Regions from separate parts of the Pseudoalteromonas sp. CF6-2 genome, predicted to be linked through region 2. Evidence: predicted binding sites of a transcription regulator. Region 2 holds the regulator's gene; the other holds the start of a gene.
What was found. The regulator FliA, encoded in region 2, starts transcription of late flagellar genes. The targets are predictions, from matches to a motif close to CTAAAGNTNNNNNNNNNNNNGCCGATA.
Positions count from the first base shown of each region.

Region 1 (3,427 bases), 750 kb from region 2:
GAGTCCAGTCCCTCCTGCGGGCGTAACACAATCTACGATGGCAGCCATACGGGGCATAAAGTTATAGGGATGGGTTTAACCGCACAGTTATTACAAAGTAATAATATAGAGGTGTTCAGTGAAGAGCAGTTGCCAGCGCTATTTGCTGCGCTGGCAGAAAACTAAACTTATTTACGTTGTAAAAATACACCAGACTCAATGTGATGCGTGTATGGAAATTGGTCAAATATAGCAAAGCGCTTAACTTCGTGTGTTTTACAAAGGTGCTCAAGGTCGCGTTCAAGCGTATCTGGATTACATGAGATATAGATAATATTGTTGTAATTGGCCACGAGATCACAGGTGAGCGTGTCCATTCCTGCACGGGGTGGGTCAACTAAAATACTCTGACAATTATAACTTTTCAGATCAATGCCTTCTAAGCGAGAAAACGTGCGTTCACCTTTCATGGCTTGCGTGAACTCTTCGCTCGACATGCGAATAATATCTAAGTTATCCACTTTATTTTGTGCAATATTATATTGTGCAGAGTAAACAGATGATTTAGAAATTTCAGTTGCGAGTACACGATCAAACGAGTTCGCTAAAGCAATCGAGAAGTTACCGTTACCACAATATAGTTCGAGTAGATCATTCTCTAATGGTTCACAAAGTGCTTGTGCCCATTCAAGCATCTTAATATTTACTTTGGCATTTGGTTGGGTAAAGCTATTTTCTACTTGTTGATAAATAAGCTCTTTTCCATTGACGTTTAGGCGCTCTACGACGTAGTCATTACCAATCACTTCTTTTTGTTTACGTGCGCGGCCAATAAAGTCGATGTTAAATTGTGTACTGAGTTTTGCTTTTAGTGCTTTAATTGCCTCTAACCACTCATCACATAAGGGCTTGTGATAAAGCAAACTGACAAGAATCTCACCACTTAAAGTTGATAGGTAATCAATTTGAAATAACTTACGGCGCAGGATTTCACACCCTTTTAAGTTTTCAATCATTGCCTGCATAACTTCACCGACTAAAGGCGCAGCAGGGTCAAAATTTTCAACGCGAATTTTCTCTTTGGTTTGTTGATCAAACATAATGTGAAATAGATCATCACCTTCATGCCAAACGCGAAACTCAGCTCGTTGACGGTAGTGAATTGGATCAGAGCTAAATACTTCTAACTTTTCAACACCGAAACGTTGAAACTGAGAAAAGATGCGCTGCTCCTTTTCACTTAGTTGTGCATCATATTGAGTTGTATCAATTTTTATAACCGCCATGGCTGATTACCTTTTATCTCTTAGCTTTATATCGGCGCTATTGTAGGGGGCATAGAAGATTTGTCTAGTTTTGTTACTTATTTTTGGTGTTGTTTTTTTATACAGAAAACTTAAGTTTTCTAACTTTTAGCCGATAATGAGGTAATCATCACATGGAGTCGGATCATGAAAATTGGCAACCAAGGCTATATGCCTAATACAAACGTAAATAAGTACAATGGTAAGCAACCATTGCAGCAGCCTAAAATTCAAAGTGCTCATGATAGCTATCAGCAAAGAGGGCGAGAGTTGGCCGCTAAAGTACTCGGCGATAAACTTGCCGCTGAGTTAGGGTTACCTGTTGTAGAAGAGAAAAAAGATAAGCCCCTGTTTGACTTTGAAGCAATCGTTAAGAATGTACTTGATTTCGTTGGCGGCGCTATTCGCAAAGCAAAAGCGGATGGTGCAGATGATGAAAAACTTAAAAGTATGCTGGGTGAAGCCCGAAAAGGCGTTCAAATGGGAGTTGATGAGGCTTATGAAGAGCTAAAAGGTTCAAATCTGCTAAATGACGATATTGAAGAAGGTATTGAGAAATCAAAAGAAGGTATCTTCAGTGGTATAGATCAACTTGAGGAAAGTCTTTTTAACCCCAAGCCAGCTTCTGTGTCGGTAAGCCAAGCACAATATATAAGTTTACGAAATAATGCTGAGTATACATTCACGACAGCAGAAGGCGATGAAGTGAGTATCAGTTTTGCAGATGCGTATACTAGCCAATCTGCCAGTGCTTATAGCAAGCGTGGTGGAAATGAAGCATTTGTAAGTGAGTCATCACAATCTCGCGAGCTTTCATTTTCGATGTCAGTGAATGGTGAACTAAATGAACAAGAGCAAGAAGCAATTAATGCGCTTATGGAAGATTTACAAGGAGTGAGCGAGACCTTTTTCTCAGGTTCATTAGATGAAGCATTTAAACAGGCGCAGGAACTTAGTTTAGGTAATGAGCAGCTTGTTGCCTTCTCTATGGATCTTAAACAAACGAAGACTGTTGCAAGCATAAAAGGCTATGAACAAGTCAGGCCTACTCCTGAAAAAGATGTCGCAGAAAAGATAGCGCCATTTAATGATGACTTGAAAGAAACCTTGAATAAGGCAAATGAACTTGGTTTACAAAATCAACTTGCTGGTATTTTAGAGTGGTTAAATCAAGATAAAGAAGAAGTGAGCAAGTTAGTCGACTATACCAAGACCATGCTTGAGCAGATGAATAAGATCAACGCTGACATCGAAGAGCTAAAATCGTAAGCTTTCTTTTTAAATAACTGCATGGCAAACTTCTGACCTTTGATTTTCAGGGGAAAGCAGTTTGTCAGCTCATATCATGGTATTTGATTCAGGTATTGGAGGTACTACTGTACTTGAGCAAATTCAACAACTGATACCTGAAGCCACTTATAGTTACTTTATGGACAATGTACTATTGCCCTATGGTGCTCAACCGCCGCAAAAGATCATTCAACGCTTACTGGCTTTAATTCATTTTATTGAAAGTAGCGCATTGCAAGTTGATATCTTAGTAATAGCTTGTAATACCGCTTCGACCTCTGCACTCAACATCATTCGTAGGCACACTCATATTGAAATAGTAGGTGTGGTACCTGCAATTAAACCCGCTTGCCTAATAAGTAAAACAAAACATATCGGTCTAATTGCCACTCCCGCAACTGTAAATAGTCATTACACTAAAGCACTTATCAAAGAACATGGTAAAAATACGAAAGTAAGCTTATATGCATCAACCAAGCTGGTGAAGTTAGCTGAAACATTGTTTCATACTCATTCATTGTCTAACTATGAGTTTAATGAAGAAATAGCTGCACTCAATATTGCTGATGATATTGATGTGCTAGTATTAGGTTGCACACATTTTCCATTATTAGCAAATACATTAGCGATGTGCTTTGAGAAGCCGGTAAAGTTAATTGATTCCGGTAAAGCGATTGCCAATAGGGTAAGTAGCTTATTAATGAAACATCAACTTGCCTTATCAATAGACACAAAAAAGCCGCTGCGTTATTACGCAACGGCCCCTATTGATGCTTCGCAATTAAGCATCGAGCTTATAGAGTTGACTGATCAGACTCCTGACGAAAGTGACTAGGTTCACCTTCTTGTTTTTG
Region 1 is NZ_CP091442.1:3,262,839-3,266,265, reverse strand. Features, by position in the region: gene L3Q70_RS15115 (DUF523 domain-containing protein) at 1-165, shown strand, start outside; gene trmA (tRNA (uridine(54)-C5)-methyltransferase TrmA) at 168-1,265, opposite strand; gene L3Q70_RS15105 (DUF5610 domain-containing protein) at 1,431-2,552, shown strand; gene murI (glutamate racemase) at 2,614-3,408, shown strand; gene L3Q70_RS15095 (RNA-binding protein) at 3,368-3,427, opposite strand, start outside.
Region 1: a site for FliA is predicted at 1,375-1,401, ahead of L3Q70_RS15105 (DUF5610 domain-containing protein). Genes of this name have one in related genera too.

Region 2 (3,427 bases):
GACCTGCAAGCGTATCGCTTTGTGCAGGTGCTTGTTCTATGGCCTGTTTTTCTTGTTTTTGATGACCATCTTCTTGACTGCCAAACACAGTTAAAAGATTGATTAAACTGTCTTCTACTTCGCGTACTAATTCGATGACTCGGCGTATAACTTGCCCTGTTAAGTCTTGATAATCTTGTGCCATCAGCACATTCGTCATCAAGCCTTGTAACTCATCTGTTTTAGTTTGCGAGCTGTTCATAAACTTATCTAAGCTATGACATAGCGATTTAAATTCACCGAGCTCAATTTCTCGATTCATCAAACGATCCCACGTAGGTTTTATCGTCGCTATATCGTCTGCAAGTTGCTGAGCAATTGGCAAACTTGCTTCCACTGCATCCATGGTCTTATTAGCGGCGCTTTCTGTCATTTCCATGACATAATTTAAGCGCTGTTTAGCATCGGGTATTGCTTCCGTTGTTAAGCCAGTTAAACGCGTATCGAGATCAAAGTTTTTTAGCGCTTCATGAAGTTGTCGCGTTAATTTACCAATTTCTGCAAACAGCTCTGATTGTTCTTTTGATGCTGTGTCAAGTATTAGCTTATCCGCTTTTTCTTGTTCACCATTTTCAAGATACTCAACAAGTTGACGAGCTTGCTCTAAACTTATTTGAGGCGCAGCAAGTGCTGACATAAGCCTCTCCCCTTAGATTAACCTAAACGTTCAAACACTTTTTCCAATTTGGTTTTCAGTGTCGCAGCAGTGAATGGTTTAACGATATAACCATTTACACCCGCTTGAGCAGCAGCAACAATTTGTTCTTTTTTCGCTTCAGCTGTCACCATGAGCACTGGAATATGCTTTAGGCTGTCGTCGGCACGAATAGCTCTCAATAAATCAATACCTTGCATACCTGGCATGTTCCAATCGGTGACAACAAAATCAAATTCTTGATTTTGTAGCATTGGTAATGCTGTTGAACCATCATCAGCTTCCTGCACATTGGTGAAACCTAAATCCCTTAACAGGTTTTTAATGATACGTCTCATTGTAGAAAAATCATCAACAACAAGAATTTTCATGTTTTTATCCAAAACATCCTCCGGTGAGGTTTGAACCTATATTTACTTACTACTAATTAATCCAGTCATTGATTTTTGCTTTGAGCTTAATCATCGCCTGACCATGTATTTGACTCACACGCGATTCACTTACGTCGAGTATGTGCCCTATTTCTTTTAAATTCATTTCATCGTTGTAATACAAAGATAAAACAAGTGCATCTCTTTCCGGTAACGATTGAATAGCCGTTAATAGAGATTGGTTAAACCGTTCATTTTTAACGTTATTAAACGGTTTGTCTAGTGCTAAATCTTGCCCCATAGGTGTAATAACGTCTTCATCAACACCTAAATCCTCAATACCCAGAACTTTACTAGAATTTACATCATGTAAGATATGATGGTACTCATCGAGCGTAATATCAAGTTTTTCAGCAACTTCTGTATCTTTGGGTTCTCGATTTAAAGTACTTTCTAGTGCGGCTATGGTTTCAGCAACGAGGCGTGCATTTCGGTGAACAGAGCGAGGCGCCCAATCCCCGCGACGAATTTCATCAAGCATCGCACCGCGAATGCGTATACCAGCGAAGGTTTCAAAGCTCGCTCCTTTGCCTGCATCAAAGTTTTTTGATGCTTCTATAAGGCCAATCATGCCTGATTGAATTAAATCGTCTAATTGAACACTGGCGGGTAAACGAGCAATTAAATGGCATGCCACTTTTTTGACTAAAGAGGCATGCTTTTCGACAATCGCATTCAAATTGTTTGCTGATTGATATCCCATCGCTTTATTCACCGATGTTGTCATAGTTAGCCGTTTACTAGTTTTTCAATAAAAAATTCTAAATGACCGGATGGTTGATTCGGTATTGGCCACTTAACTGCTTTTGTTGCTAATGTTTTAAATGCGACTGCTGCTGGCGAACTAGGAAACAACTCAACAATCACTTTTTGGCGTCGAGTCGATTTACGCATATTTTCGTCATACGGTATTGTTGCAACTAATTCCATAGATACATCCAAGAAACGATCGGTTACTTTTGATAGTTTAGCAAACAATTCTTGGCCTTCACGCATACTGCGGACCATATTGGCAACAATTTTAAATTTATATACACCATGTTCACGGCTCAGTACTTTAATAAGTGCATAGGCGTCGGTTATGGAGGTAGGTTCATCACATACAACCACAACGACATCTTGTGCTGCACGTGAAAAGCTTAATACCATGTCGGAAATACCCGCGGCGGTATCAACAATTAAGATATCAAACTCTGTATTTAACTCGCTAAAAGCGCGGATAAGGCCGGCATGCTCAGAAGGGCTTAGTTCCACCATGCTCTGCGAACCAGAGGTTGCAGGGACTATTTTAATCCCCGCAGGGCCTTCAACAAGGATTTCATCTAGCTCACATTCGCCAGATAAAACATGAGATAAGTTACGTTCAACACGAAGGCCAAGCATGACGTCACAATTTGCCAATCCCAAATCGGCATCAAGTACTAATACTCGATTTCCTTGCTGACCGAGTGCAATAGCGGTATTTAGTGAAACATTGGTTTTACCCACACCACCTTTGCCACCAGTCACAGCGATAACTTTAACGCCACTATTATTATTTTGATTCATTTTGCGCAGGCCGCTTGCTTGATCTAATACTGTGTTAATCATACATCCCTACTGTGCTCGACGCTACTGCTTGACGTCGTGAATGTTGTGCTTTTGCTCGTTTTAAATACAATTGCTCAGCCTTTTTCACTAGTTTTTCGGCATTTGCAACACGAATATCCTCTGGAACTCGCTGACCATTAGTAAGATACCCTATCGGAAGACGATTTTGAATCGCTATGCTGATAATCTCACCTAAACTTAGCGATTCATCCAACTTAGTGAATATACAACCACTTAGTTGCACCTTTTTAAAGTGTCTTACGGTTTCTTGCAACACATTTATTTGTGCTGTAGCACTTAATACTAAGTAACTACGAATATCAACTCGCTGATTACGCATTAGTGTATTAAGCTGCTCAGTCAAGCGTAAATCACGTTGGCTCATTCCCGCTGTGTCTATTAATACTAGTCGCTTATTACGTAAATGGTATAGCACTTCAGCCAATTCATTTGCATCTTTTACTTGTTTAACACCACAGCCAATAATACGGCCATAGGTAGCAAGTTGTTCGTAGGCACCAATCCGGTATGTATCCGTCGTAATTAATGCAACTTTGTCGGCACCGTATTTTTGGGCTCCTAACGCAGCAAGCTTAGCAACGGTGGTTGTTTTACCAACCCCTGTAGGCCCAACAAGTGCAAACACGCCGCCTTGACGTAAGATTTCGTTATTGGTGGTGTGCATTTGGTTTTCAACCATTTGCAGGAGTGC
Region 2 is NZ_CP091442.1:2,512,877-2,516,303, forward strand. Features, by position in the region: gene L3Q70_RS11695 (protein phosphatase CheZ) at 1-676, opposite strand, end outside; gene cheY (chemotaxis response regulator CheY) at 694-1,077, opposite strand; gene L3Q70_RS11705 (RNA polymerase sigma factor FliA) at 1,118-1,828, opposite strand; gene L3Q70_RS11710 (MinD/ParA family protein) at 1,855-2,715, opposite strand; gene flhF (flagellar biosynthesis protein FlhF) at 2,708-3,427, opposite strand, start outside.